Linked DNA regions of Anaeromyxobacter diazotrophicus. The protein of the gene in region 1 interacts with the protein of each later gene in a pairwise test. Links are inferred from orthologs where the notes say so. Each region holds a gene or a part of one and is shown on either strand. Other genes may lie near its edges. The genes, in order: rplL, HWY08_RS14380, dnaE and nikR.

Region 1 (3,014 bases):
ATGAAGAGGACGCGCAGCTCCTTGATGTCGCGCTTGCGCAGCTCCTCGACCTTCTCCTCGGTGACCTCCTCGTTCACCTCGAGCAGCACCTCGCCGGTCGCCTCGTCGACCACGTCCTCGGCGGAGATCTTGGTGTGGACCTCCTCCGCCTCGATGGGCAGCGACTTCAGCTTGGCGGCGACCAGCTTCTTGATCGCGCCCTCGGTGTACTTCCGGTTCTTCTTGACGATCACCTCGCCGGTCTTCGGGTCCTTGATGTCGCGCGTGGCGCGCTGGCCCTTGAGCAGCTCGGGGTTGAGGTCCTTCTCGTACTTCCCCTTCCCCTCGATCCGGATGATCTCGGTGTCGTAGTAGTACTTGAGGATCTCCTCGGCCGTGCCGCGGAAGTCGACCGGGTCCTTCTTGGCCGTGTCGGGCACCGCGCCGAGCGCGCGCAGCAGCACCGTCGCGGGCAGCTTGCGGCGCCGGTCGATGCGCACGTAGAGGATGTCCTTGTGGTCGAACTCGAAGTCGATCCACGAGCCGCGGTACGGGATGATGCGGGCGTTGAACAGGATCTTGCCCGACGAGTGGCTCTTGCCCTTGTCGTGGTCGAAGAAGGCGCCCGGGGAGCGGTGCAGCTGGCTCACCACGACGCGCTCGGTCCCGTTGATGATGAAGGTCCCGTTGTCCGTCATGAGCGGGATCTCGCCGAAGTAGACCTCCTGCTCCTTGACGTCGCGGATGGACTGCGCGCCGGTCTCCTCGTCCTTGTCCCAGACGACCAGGCGCACGACCACCTTGATCGGCGCGGAGAACGTCATGCCGCGCTGGTGGCACTCGTCGACGTCGTACTTGGGCTTCTCGAGGTGGTAGCTCACGAACTCGAGCGAGCTCGTCTCGTTGAAGTCCTTGATCGGGAAGACCGACTTGAAGACCCCCTGCAGCCCGGTGTCGTCGCGCTTCTCGGGGGGGACGTCGGCCTGCAGGAACTTGTCGTAGCTCGACTTCTGGATCGCGATGAGGTTGGGGATCTCCGCGATCTTGTTGATCTTTCCGAAATTCCGTCGAACGCGAAAGTTATTCTGCACGGTCAGCGCCATACGCGATCGGTCCTCTTTATCCCCTGCTGCGTTCGTCCGCCGGAAATGGCTCGAGCCGGCTCTCCGGCCGGCGAGCCGCCTCGACCCGGCCTCGGGCCGGGGTCGCTGTGCGTCGGTATTTCAGGGGGTTCCGGGTTGTAACGGGAACCTACCTACCTGTCAAAGATTCCAGAAAAGGGGTGCGGCGGAGCAGGCGCGAGCCTGCCCCGCCGCGGGCGGTCGAGCCCGAGCTACTTGATCTCGACCTTCGCGCCAGCCGCCTCGAGCTTCTTCTTGAGCTCGTCGGCCTCGGCCTTGGCGATGCCGGCCTTGACCTCCTTGGGGGCGCCCTCGACGAGGTCCTTCGCCTCCTTGAGGCCGAGGCCCGTGATCGCGCGGACCTCCTTGATCACGTTGATCTTGTTCGCGCCGGCGTCGGCGAGGACGACGGTGAACTCCGTCTTCTCCTCGGCCGGGGCCGCCGCGGCCCCACCGCCGGCCGCCATCATCACCGGCGCGGCGGCGGCGGAGACGCCCCACTTCTCCTCGAGCTTCTTGACGAGCTCGGCCGCCTCCATGACGGAGAGCGTGCTGAGCTGGTCGACGATCGTGTTCAGGTCTGCCATGTCTGTCTCGTTTCCTGTGGCGGCGGGGACGAGCCCCGCCCGTTCGTAGCGTGCCCAGGCGCCTCCCGGCGCGCGGGCGGTTCAGGTACCGGTTCCTACGCCTTGCCGAGCTGGTCCTTGCGAGCGTTCAGGACCTGGGCGAGCTGCTGGCCCGGGGTCCCGATCATCCGCGCGAGCTTGGTGGCCGGCTGGGCGATCATCATCGCGATCGTCCCGCGCAGCTCCTGGAGACCCGGCATCTTCGCCAGGGCCTTCACGCCGTTCACGTCGATGACCTGACCTTCGACCACCGCCGTGCGGATCGCGAAGTTCTCGCGGTCCTTGGCGAAGTCCACCAGGATCTTCGCCGGCGACACCACGTCGTCGTACGACATGATGAGCGCGGTGGGCCCGACGAACTTCTCGACCAGCGGCTCCACCGGCGTGCCCTTGGCGGCACGCTGGGCGAGGGTGTTCTTGACGATCTTGTAGTCGATCTTCGCGTCACGGAACTTCTTGCGGAGACCGGTGACCGTCGCGACGTCGAGCCCCTTCGGCTCGGCGAGGATGGCCGCCTTCGCCTTGGCCATCAGCTCGTGAAGCTGGTTGATGACCTCTTCTTTTTCCGTCCGGTTCAACTGTCCTCACCACCTTTCCGACCGCCCCGCCCCTCGGGGCGGCGACGGTGCACTGGGTCTTCGGACAGGCCGGACGGCCGGTACGCTGACCCCCTGGCCAAGCAGGGGACGCTGAACGTCCCTGAGTCTCGGCGGGTCGGACGCCTTCGCCCGTTTGACCGCCCTCCCCTACGCCTTCTCGCACCCGGGGAGAGCGGGCCCGCTGTCTTGGACCAGGAAACCCCGGCGGCCCCATGCCGCCGGGAGAAGCGATCGCCGGCGGGGAGCGCGCCCCGCCGGCCGCGAAGCCTTACGCGTGGGCGGCGGTGAGCTCGGCGGTGTCGAGCTTGATGCCCGGCCCCATCGTGCAGCTCACGGTCACGTTCTTCACGTAGACGCCCTTGGCGGTCTGCGGCTTCGCCTTGAAGATGATCTCCATGATGGCGTTGAAGTTCGCCTTGAGCTTCTCCGGCTCGAAGGAGGCCTTGCCGAAGGGGACGTGCACGATGCCCGCCTTCTCGACGCGGAACTCCACCTTGCCGGCCTTCTGCTCCTTGACGGCCTTGGCGATGTCCATCGACACCGTGCCGACCTTCGGGTTCGGCATCAGGCCGCGGGGCCCGAGCACCTTACCGAGGCGGCCGACCACGCCCATCATGTCGGGGGTGGCGAGCACCTTGTCGAAGTCCATGAAGCCGCCCTGGATCTTCTCGGCCAGGTCCTCGGCCCCG
Region 2 (2,810 bases), on another replicon or contig:
TTCGTGCAGGGCGGCGCCTCGCAGCTCTTCGCGCAGATCCCGATGAACCTGGTGGAGAAGGGCCGCACCGCAGAGTACGTGGTGAGCGGCGCCTGGGGCGAGAAGGCCTTCTCCGAGGCGAAGGTCGCGACCGCCATGCTGGGCGGCGCCGCCCGCGTCTCGTGCTCCACCGGGGTGGGCGAGGGCAAGGAGAAGAGCTACACGCGCGTCCCGCGCCCGGCGGAGGTGAAGGTCGACCCCGAGTCGGCCTACGTGCACGTCACCTCGAACGAGACCATCCACGGCGTGCAGTACGAGGTCGACCCGGGCCGGCCGTTCCCCGCGCCCGGCGCCGTCCCGCTGATCGCCGACATGTCGAGCGACTTCCTGTGGCGGAGGTTCGACCCGGCGCGCTTCGGGCTCGTCTACGCCGGCGCCCAGAAGAACATCGGGCCGTCGGGCGTGGTGGTGGTGATCGTCTCGAAGGAGCTCGTCGCTCGCGGTCGCAAGGACATCCCCAAGATCTTCCAGCTCCGCACGCCGGCCGAGAACCGGTCGCTCTACAACACGCCGCCCACCTTCGGCATCTACATGATCCGCAACGTCCTCGCCTGGCTGAAGGGCCAGGGCGGACTCGGCGCCATGGAGCAGCGCAACCGGCTGAAGGCGCAGAAGCTCTACGCCGCCATCGACCAGCACGCGTCCTTCTACCGCTCGCCGGTCGAGCGGGAGAGCCGCTCGGTGATGAACGTCGTCTTCCGGCTCCCCTCCGAGCAGGACGAGGAGCGGTTCGTGGCCGAGGCGAAGAAGCGCGGGATGGTCGGGCTCAAGGGGCACCGCTCGGTGGGCGGCATCCGCGTCTCGACCTACAACGCGGTGGAGCCGGCCTGGGTGGACGAGCTCATCGCCTTCATGGGCGAGTTCGCGCGCGGCGCCTGAGATCCCCCTGTCGAGGGGGGGTGCGCGACGCCATACCGCAGCCCGAGGGCTCCCCTTGAACGAGGGACAGTGGTCTGATCCCTGCGCAGGAGGGAGCCATGGGCGCGTTCCGGCACATCCTCTTCGCGACGGATCTCGACGGCTCCTCGGCGGGCGCGCTCCAGGTGGCGCTCGACATGGCGAGCAGCATGAACGCCGCGCTGTCGGTCGTGCACGTCTGCGAGCTCGGGGGCTACGCCGCCGCCGCCATGTGCGAGGCGGGAGGCGACCTCGCCTCGCCGCTGGTGGAGGAGGCGCAGCGCGCGCTGGAGCGGCTCGTGGCGCGGGCCGACCGCGACGGCGTCCACCCGCGCGCGCTGGTGAAGCTCGGCGCGCCCTGGCAGGAGATCGTGGCCGCCGCGGAGGAGGAGCGCGCCGACCTCATCGTGATGGGCACGCACGGCCGGCGGGGCCTCGCCCACGCGCTCCTCGGCAGCGTGGCCGAGAAGGTGGTCCAGACCTCGCCGGTGCCGGTGCTCACCGTGAGGCAGGCGGACCCGGCGGCGGCCGCGCTCAAGCTGGTGTGAGCACCAGCGGGAGCTGGGCCGCGCCGGGGTCGAGGCCGGCCAGCACCGCCGCCCCGTAGGGCCCGGCGCGGGCGCAGGCCTCGACCACCGGGAGCCCGCAGGCCAGGAAGAACGTGAGCGCGCCGGCGAAGCTGTCGCCCGCGCCGTAGGCGGCGCCGGTGACGCGCGCCGGGGGCGGCGCCGGGAAGCGCTCCACCGTCCCGTCCGCGCGCTCGACGCGCCCGCCCGCCGGGCCCTCGGTCAGGACGAGCGCGCCCGGGGGGACCGGGTAGTCGGCGAGCCGGCTCGCCTCGCGCGGGTCGACCGCGCTCCCCACCACCACGTCGGCGCGTACGCCCGAGGCCGCCAGCGCCTCCCGCCGGCGCGCGCTGACGACGAGGCGCCGGGCCGCGCGGCAGCGCCGCAGCGCCGCGGGGTCCTGGGCGGTGAAGTAGACCGCGTCGCAGGCGGCGAGCAGCTCCCAGGGCAGGGGGTCCTCGGCCCGCGGGTGGAGCGGCTCGCCCACGACGACGATGGTGCGCTCGCCGTCCGGGGTCACGAGGACGACGTCGCGGGTGTGCGGGCCGGCGCGGCGCGCCGCGTGGACCGTGGCCGCGGCGCCGCGCAGCGCCGCCGCGACCTCGCCCGCCGCCTCGTCCGAGCCGAGCGCCGTGAAGAGGTGCACCTCGGCCGGCGCCTTCGCCAGCTGCAGGAGCGCCACCCCGCCCCCGCCGCCGGCGAAGGTCCGGGGCGCGGCGAGGTGCGCGATGCCGCCGGGAGGCGGCAGCGCCGGGACGCGCCCCAGGGTCACGTGCTCGACGTGTCCGACCACCGCCAGCCGCAGGACCCCGCGCGTCACGAGGTCCTCATGCCCGGCGCGCTACTCCAGGTCCAGCGTCTTGTAGGTCCCGCTGCCGTCGAGGACGGTCCCCCATACCTTGTGGGAGGCCTGGTGCTCGGAGGGGCCGAACGAGAGCGGCACGCCGATGCCGAGGTCGAGCCCGCGGATGCTCTCCAGCGCGTCGACCAGGGTGTCGGTGGTGAGGTTCTTCCCGGCGCGCTTCAGGCCCTCCACCAGCAGCGTGCCCGCCAGGTAGCCCTCCAGCGAGACGAAGTCGGGGCGCTCTCCCGGCGCGTGGCGCGCGAGCAGGTCCTTGTAGCGGAGGATGGCGGTGGCGGCGGAGGTCGGCAGCGGCACGACCTGGGTCACGATCACGCCCTCCGCGAAGCGGGGGCCGAGCGGCATCAGCTCCTCGGCCAGCTCGTTCGAGCCGACGAAGGAGACGTTGGTGAAGACGAGCGGAGCGCCGGACTCCTTCACCTTCTCGATGAAGCGCGCCGCCGCCT
Region 3 (4,263 bases), on another replicon or contig:
TCCTCCGCCTGCCGATCGCACTGCAGATGGAACTCGGGGTCGCAGTAGGCTGAGGCACCTCTCGGCGAAGAAGCGCGGGACGTCGCTCGCAGCATGGGCCAACCCCCTGTTCCAGCGCACCGGGTCGGCCACATCATACCTTGTCCCGGCGCACCCACACGGTAGGGTAAACGGACCTACCGTCTACACCTGAAAAGTGGGGATGCCCTGAACGGGGGGTGACGTAGATCAAGTGGCCGGAACCTCAGGGGAACCGGCCGAAGCTCTCAGTGAAGCTCCACCTCGAACCCGAGCCTCCGGGCGGCCTCGAGCAGCTCGTCCGAGGGCCGGATGCGCTGCGGCACGCGGATGGTGGTCTCGGTCTCGCGGGGCACGACCGCGCGCACGGTCACCGCGCAGCCGCCGCCGTGGCGGCCGAGCAGCGCCTTGAGCTCGGTGGCGCGCTCGGGCGTGAGCGCGTCGGCGTCGATGCGCAGCGACACCTCCTTCGTCTTCTGCGTGCGGACGGTGGAGAGGAGCTCGATCTCGAGGGCGGTGATCTCGGCCCGGGGGTTCTCCTCGTCGCGCGAGTTCATCCGGACCTGCCCGTGGACGATGATGGGCTCGTCCCGCTTCACGATCTCCTCCCAGTCGGCCCAGCCCTTCTGCGCGGGGCGGTTCCCCTGCGCGGGCCGGCTGCCCCAGCAGATCACCTCGGTGGTACCGGTGAGGTCCTCCAGGGTGAGGAAGCCGAAGCGGGTGCCCTTCTCCTTGTTCTGTTTCTCTCTGAGTGAAGCGACCACCCCTACCACGGTGACCTTGTCGTCCTGCCGCTTCGCGGCGACCTGCGCGCAGGTGCACGAGGCGTAGCGCCGCGCCTCCTTCTCCGAGCCCTGCAGCGGGTGACCCGTGAGGTAGAACCCGAGCGCCTCCTTCTCGAAGGCGAGCCGCACCCGCTCCGGCCACTCCTCGACCCGGGCCTCGCCCACCAGATCGCCGGGCAGCGGGTAGCGCGGCTTCACCTCCACCGCCGCGGTGAGCGCGCCGAACAGGCTCTTCTGCCCGGAGAGCCGGTCGGCCTGGGCCGACGAGCCGGCCGCGAAGGCCGCCTCGATGCCGTGGAAGAGCTGCCAGCGCGGCACGCCCTCGAAGTCGAGCGCGCCGCACTTCACCAGCGCCTCCACCACCTTCTTGTTGATGCGGCGGATGTCCACCCGGCTGGCGAGGTCGAAGAGGCCCTTGAACGGCCCGCCCTCGGCGCGCGCCTTGAGGATGGCCTCGACCGCCGACTCGCCGACGCCCTTCACCGCGCCGAGCCCGAAGCGGATCTGCCCCTTGTGCTTTGCGCCGGGCGCCGCCGGCAGCGCGCTGAACGCCGCCTGGCTCTCGTTCACGTCCGGCTGCAGCACCTCGATGCCGCTCTGGCGCGCCTCGGAGATGTGCACCACCACCTTGTCGGTGTTGGAGGCCTCGCTCGAGATGAGCGCGGCCATGAACTCCACCGGGTGGTGCGCCTTGAGCCAGGCGGTCTGGACGGTGAGGAGGCCGTACGCCGCCGAGTGCGACTTGTTGAAGCCGTAGGCGGCGAACTTCTCCATGAGGTCGAAGATGCCGCCCGCGACCGTCGGGTCGATCTGGCTCCGCGCGCACCCCTCCATGAAGCCGGTGCGCTCCTTGGCCATGACCTCGGCCTTCTTCTTGCCCATCGCCCGGCGGAGCAGGTCGGCGCGGCCCAGGCTGTAGCCGGCCAGGACCTGCGAGATCTGCATCACCTGCTCCTGGTAGACGATGACGCCGTAGGTGTCCTCCAGGACCGGCTCGAGCTTCGGGTGCGGGTAGGCGACCTTGTCCTTGCCGTGCTTGCGGTCGATGTAGACGTCGACCATCGTCCGCCCGTCCTCGAGCTTCTGGTCGAGCGGGCCCGGCCGGTAGAGCGCGCCGGCGGCGATGACGTCCTCGAACCGCGAGGGCTTCATCTTCATCACCATCTCGGTGAAGCCGGAGGACTCCATCTGGAAGACGCCCGCCGTGTCGCCGCGGCTGATGAGCTCGTAGACGGCCGGGTCGTCGATGGGGATCTGGTCGGCGGTGAGGTCCTTCCGGTCGGGGTGGTTCTGCCGGATGAGCCGGATGGCGTCGTCGATGACGGTGAGGGTCTTGAGGCCGAGGAAGTCGAACTTCACCAGGCCCGCCGCCTCGGAGTCGTCCTTGGCGAACTGGCTCACCAGCTGGCCGGAGTCGGCGTCCTTGGTGACCGGCACGTACTCCCAGAGCGGCTTGCCGGCGATGACCACGCCGGCCGCGTGCAGCCCGGACTGGCGGTTGAGGCCCTCCAGCGAGATCGAGATGTCGAGGATGTCCTTCTCGGTGACCTGCTGCTGCTTCCCCTCGGCGTCCACGAAGGCGTGGACGACCTTCGGGTGCTCGTAGAGGTCGGCCAGCCGCGGCTCCGCCGGGTACTTCTCGGAGCCGAAGACCAGGTCCTTGAGCGGCGGCGTCTTGCCCTGCACCGGCTCGGGGACGAGCTTCGCGATCCGGTCGCCCTCGGCGAAGGGCAGGCCCATGACCCGCACCACGTCGCGGATGACCGAGCGCGCCTTGAGCGAGCCGAAGGTGATGATCTGCCCGACGTTGTCCCGCCCGTACTTGCCGGTGACGTACTGGATGACCTCGTCGCGCCGGTTCTGGCAGAAGTCGACGTCGAAGTCCGGCATCGAGACGCGCTCGGGGTTGAGGAAGCGCTCGAAGAGGAGGTTCCAGCGCAGCGGGTCGAGGTCGGTGATGCGCAGCGCCCAGGCGACGATGGAGCCGGCGCCCGAGCCGCGGCCCGGGCCGACCGGGATCTGGTGCCCCTTCGCCCAGTTGATGAAGTCCTGCACGATGAGGAAGTAGCCCGCGAACCCCATCTTCTGGATGACGCCGAGCTCCATCTCCAGCCGGGCGCGGTAGCCGTCGGCGTCGAAGACGTACCGTCCATCGATCTCGCGGAAGCGGCGGTCGAGCCCCTGGCGCGCCAGCTTGGCGACGTACTCCTCCTCGGAGAGGCCGTCGGGGAGCTGGAACTGCGGCAGGTAGTTCTTGCCCAGCTCGAGCTCGACGTTGCACATCTCGGCGATGCGCATGGTGTTGGCGATGGCCTCGCCCATCCCCGGCAGCGCCGCCACCATGTCGTCGGGCGAGGTGATGTAGAGGCCGTCCGTCTCGTGCCGCAGCCGCTTCGGGTCGGAGAAGGTCTTCCCCGACGCGATGCACATGAGGACCTCGTGCGCCTTGGCATCCTCGCGCTTCGCGTAGTGCGCGTCGGCGGTGGCGGCGAGCGGGATGCCCTCGGACTCGGAGAGCTCCTGCAGCCGCGCGTTCACCTCGAGCTGCTCCCGCATTCCGTTCGACTGCACCTCGAGGAAGAAGGAGCCCGGCTCGAAGATGTCGCGGTACTCGCGCGCGACCCGGCGGGCGCCGTCCATGTCGCCCTGGCGGCAGAGCCGCGGCACCTCGCCCGCCAGGCAGGCGGTGAGGCCGACGAGCCCCTTCGAGTGCTCGCGCAGGAGCTGCTTGTCGATGCGCGGGTCGTAGTAGAAGCCCTCGGTGAAGGCCATCGACGAGAGGTAGCGGAGGTTGCGCCACCCCTCCTGGTTCTTCGCGAGCAGGATGAGGTGCCGGCCGATGCGCTCCGAGCGGTCCTGCCGCCCCTTGTCGCCCGCGACGTAGGCCTCGAACCCCAGGATCGGCTTCACCCCGGCCGCCTTCGCCTGCTTGTAGAAGTCGACCGCGCCGAAGAGGTTGCCGTGGTCGGTGACCGCCACCGCGTTCATGCCCTTCGCCTTCACGCTGGCGAGCAGGTCCTTGATGCGGATCGCGCCGTCGAGGAGCGAGTAGAGCGTGTGCAGGTGGAGGTGGGTGAAGTCGGCCAAGGTGCGGGACTCCTTCGGGAAGTCCCTTCATAGCAGGGGGGGCTGACGGTTCCTACCCGCGGCGTGAGACGCGGGCGTGGAAGTCAGTCCGCGCGCACGAGTCGCTCCAGGTCGCCGATCGAGGCACCGCGCTCCGCCGGCCCCGAGAAGCCGAAGGGGAGGCCGGCCAGGACGAGGCGCGCGCGGCGGGCGCCGACCGGGAGGTCGGCCGCGGAAGGCATCGAGAGCGCGCCGCTCCGGACCGGGTAGGCGAGGACGGTGTCGACGCGAGGGGCGGCGGAGAGCGCCGCGTACGCGAGCGCCTGGTGGACATCGGCGCGGTGGGACTCGCGAACCTCCTGTGAGACGCCGTCCCAGCCCAGCCGCCGGACGT
Region 4 (2,896 bases), on another replicon or contig:
GCGCGACGAACGGGTGATCGCGGCACAGCCGCTGGAGCATCTGCTCGTACTCGAGGAGGCGCTCCAGGGAAGGGCTCGGGTCGAGCAGCCAGCGCGCGTCGGCGCTCACGCGCAGGGCGCCGCCGCCCTCCTTCACCGACTGCTCCGCCTTCTCCGCGAGCAGCGGCTCCACCTCGGCCGGGCGGAGCGGACCGGGGCGCAGGAAGTCGTCGCGATCGGTGACGAGCGCGAGCCGCCCCGAAGCCAGCGCCTCGCCGACGTCGACGCCCGCCCCGCGAAGGTGGGGCAGGATCGCCGTGGCGCCCTCGGCCTCGGCGAGGTGGACGCAGCGCTCGCCGCGCTCGAGCCCCACCTGGAGAAAGGCCGCCACGGCGGCGGCGGCCTCGCCAGGGGAGTCGAAGACGAGCGCGGCGTGGTCGCGCGGCGCCAGACGGCGCAGCTGATCGACGAGCTCCGGCCGTGGCTCCTCGGCCGTGCTCTCCACGTCGCCCCCCGGCGGCGGGATCATGGACAGACTCCGTCCATGACTCGGGATTTCACCCCGCTCCCCATGGCGCGGAACGTCCTCCGAACCCCACCATTGGTCAAGTGCCGAGGGCAGGTGAGGGCCGCGCGACCTGTGGTCTCAGGGGCGGGTAAACGGCCTGGGTGAGGAGGGCGAGTCGACGAGGACCCGCACCGGAACGCGTACGCTCAGCTCAGCTCCGGGCGAAGGCGCAGCCGGCCGCGGCGGCGTAGCCGGCCGCGATCTGGCGCACGAGCGAGCGCAGCCCCTCCGGCTCCACCGGCTTCTGGGCGGTGGGGCGCGTGTTGCGCTCGAGGAACGACCGCGCACGAGGCGTGAAGGCGCCGCCGGTCACGAACGCCACGCGCGCGATGAGGTCGGGGCGGCTGCGGTTCAGGCGCTCGAAGAACTCGACCCCGTCGACCACCGGCATCTGCAGGTCGCACAGGATGACGTCCCAGGTCTCGCCCGAGGCGGCGCGGCGCAGCGCCTCCGCCGCCGAGGAGAGCGCCGTGATGTCGTGGTCACGGCCCAGGATCCGAGCGAAGGAGCGGATGAGCAGCTCCTCGTCGTCGATGATGAGCACACGATGTCGCGGCTCGCCCATGCTCCCCTCGGAGGATCGAGATCCCCGGAGCTGCCCGACGTGGGTCAACCAGATGGGTCGGCATTATCGGCTGACACCATCGGTGACGCAAGCTGGCGACCGCTCTCCCGCACGGGTGGCGAAATCGCGTGCGATCGAGCTGCCCTGAAAGGGGGCGACCGGATGCCCGCGCGCCGGTCGGCGAGCTAGCGGAGGTCGTGGCCGGTCGTCGCCGGCACGAGCTTCCCGTACTTCACGCCCTTGGTCGCGACGAGCCCTTCGCCCATGCGCAGGACCTCGCCCGCGCCGCCGCGCAGCACGAGCACCTCGAGGCAGTTGTGCTCGTCCATGTGGACGTGGAGCGCTGAGACCACCGCCCGGTGGTTCTCGTGCTGGATGTGCGCGAGCTTCTGCGCCAGGCTCGAGGCGTCGTGGTCGTAGACGAGCGTCACCACCGCGACCTTCTCGTCCTCGCCGCTCGAGCGCGACCACTCGCGCTGCACGAGCGCGTCGCGGATGAGGTCGCGGATCGCCTCGGAGCGATTCTCGTACCCCTTCTCCGCGATGACCTCGTCGAACCGCGCGAGCAGCTCCTGCTCCAGCGAGATGCCGATGCGCTCGATCATGCCGCCCTTCTAACACGGCGGCGGGCGAGCGCCTCCGCAAGCCACCCCTGACGGGGCACTGCGCCGGCGGGCTCCAGCGCCGCATCCATTTCCCATGGGAGTCGAGCTCGTCGAGACCGGCTTCACCCGCGCGCTCCGCGACCAGGCGATCGTCGACGCGCAGCTCCCCGCCGCCACCCGCTCGGTGAAGGCCGACGGCGTGCGCGGGTGGGTGTACCCGGTCCGCTCGCGGCTCGGCGACCTGTTCACCCTCTTCCTGTGGTTCGACGGCAGCGCCTACCAGACGGCAGCGCCTACCAGGTGAAGGTGCTCCAGCCCGCCCTCGACGTCGAGCGGCCGCACGCCTGCCACCTCTTCCCCGGCGGCCGCATCTGCCTCGGCGCGGAGCAGAGCGGCGGCGCGCCGACGCTGGAGTCGGCCTACGCGCGGAGCGTCGTCTGGGCCAACGGCTACAGCGTCTACCAGCGCGAGGGGGCGTTCCCCTTCTAGGAGGCAGTGCCCGATGGCCCAGCTCGATCTCGAACGGCTCCGGGCGGTGGTGCTCGACAACCGCCGCGGCGGCGACGCGCGGCCGCGGGAGCGGCGCCGCCAGGTCTTCGTCGACCCGAGCGGCCGCGTGCTCGTCGGCGACGACGTGGACGCGGACGGCGCGCGCCAGCTGTCCGAGGTGCACCAGGGCGTCTTCGCGGCGCCGTGAGCGGCGCCGCCTTCGCGATCGGCGACTGGGTGCTGCGCGCCCTGGAGCGCGACCTCGCCGCGCGGCCGCCCGAGCGCGGGGGCGCGCTGCTCGGTCCGCCCGGCCGGCCGCTCGTCACCTGCTACCTCGCCGACCCCGACGCCGCCTCCTCCCCGCGGAGCTGGGCCCCGTCGCGCGCGCTGGCGGCGCGCGTCCGGGAGGTCGAGCGCGCCGAGGGGCTCGAGCTGAAGGGGCTCGTCCACTCGCACCCGCCCGGCCTCGACGCGCCGTCCGCGCAGGACGCGCTGGAGCTGGCGGCCGGACTCCGCGCCAACGGGCACCTCGCGAGCTACCTCGCGCCCATCGTGAGCGAGGGCGCGCCGTCCGCGGGCGCGCGGCACGAGCTGCCGCTCGGCGCGTCCAAGCTCGGCTTCTACGCGGGGTGGCGCGCCGAGGGCCCCGCCCGCGTGGCGCCGGTGGCGGCGCGGGCCCTCCCGCTCCTG

What was found.
Region 2: the proteins of rplL (region 1) and HWY08_RS14380 interact in binary tests that used the Escherichia coli proteins (3 or more experiments, as listed by UniProt). The link is inferred for Anaeromyxobacter diazotrophicus from one-to-one orthologs.
Region 3: the proteins of rplL (region 1) and dnaE interact in binary tests that used the Escherichia coli proteins (3 or more experiments, as listed by UniProt). The link is inferred for Anaeromyxobacter diazotrophicus from one-to-one orthologs.
Region 4: the proteins of rplL (region 1) and nikR interact in binary tests that used the Escherichia coli proteins (3 or more experiments, as listed by UniProt). The link is inferred for Anaeromyxobacter diazotrophicus from one-to-one orthologs.

What each region holds. Positions count from the first base shown.
Region 1 is NZ_BJTG01000004.1:323,279-326,292, reverse strand. Bases 1-2,948 are described here. They hold rplL (50S ribosomal protein L7/L12), read right to left. Parts: upstream 1,688-2,948; coding sequence 1,313-1,687; downstream 1-1,312. Other genes in these bases: rplA (50S ribosomal protein L1), read right to left, coding at 2,594-2,948; rplJ (50S ribosomal protein L10), read right to left, coding at 1,783-2,304; rpoB (DNA-directed RNA polymerase subunit beta), read right to left, coding at 1-1,082. Outside these bases: more of rplA, read right to left, coding at 2,949-3,014. UniProt on the Escherichia coli protein: The binding site for several of the GTPase factors involved in protein synthesis (IF-2, EF-Tu, EF-G and RF3). Is thus essential for accurate translation.
Region 2 is NZ_BJTG01000006.1:331,317-334,126, forward strand. Bases 7-2,750 are described here. They hold HWY08_RS14380 (universal stress protein), read left to right. Parts: upstream 7-1,016; coding sequence 1,017-1,484; downstream 1,485-2,750. Other genes in these bases: serC (3-phosphoserine/phosphohydroxythreonine transaminase), read left to right, coding at 7-918; HWY08_RS14385 (PfkB family carbohydrate kinase), read right to left, coding at 1,471-2,322; HWY08_RS14390 (ABC transporter substrate-binding protein), read right to left, coding at 2,344-2,750. Also shown: more of serC, read left to right, coding at 1-6; more of HWY08_RS14390, read right to left, coding at 2,751-2,810.
Region 3 is NZ_BJTG01000010.1:127,444-131,706, reverse strand. What follows is about bases 67-4,263. They hold dnaE (DNA polymerase III subunit alpha), read right to left. Parts: upstream 3,891-4,263; coding sequence 267-3,890; downstream 67-266. Other genes in these bases: HWY08_RS19295 (hypothetical protein), read right to left, coding at 3,974-4,263; HWY08_RS19305 (helix-turn-helix transcriptional regulator), read right to left, coding at 67-95. Outside these bases: more of HWY08_RS19305, read right to left, coding at 1-66. UniProt on the Escherichia coli protein: DNA polymerase III is a complex, multichain enzyme responsible for most of the replicative synthesis in bacteria. This DNA polymerase also exhibits 3' to 5' exonuclease activity. The alpha chain is the DNA polymerase catalytic subunit.
Region 4 is NZ_BJTG01000002.1:222,930-225,825, forward strand. What follows is about bases 8-2,837. They hold nikR (nickel-responsive transcriptional regulator NikR), read right to left. Parts: upstream 1,718-2,837; coding sequence 1,298-1,717; downstream 8-1,297. Other genes in these bases: HWY08_RS03960 (MEDS domain-containing protein), read right to left, coding at 8-508; HWY08_RS03965 (response regulator), read right to left, coding at 699-1,112; HWY08_RS21750 (hypothetical protein), read left to right, coding at 1,812-2,021; HWY08_RS21755 (hypothetical protein), read left to right, coding at 2,024-2,206; HWY08_RS03980 (hypothetical protein), read left to right, coding at 2,220-2,414. Also shown: more of HWY08_RS03960, read right to left, coding at 1-7; more of HWY08_RS03985, read left to right, coding at 2,838-2,896. UniProt on the Escherichia coli protein: Transcriptional repressor of the nikABCDE operon. Is active in the presence of excessive concentrations of intracellular nickel.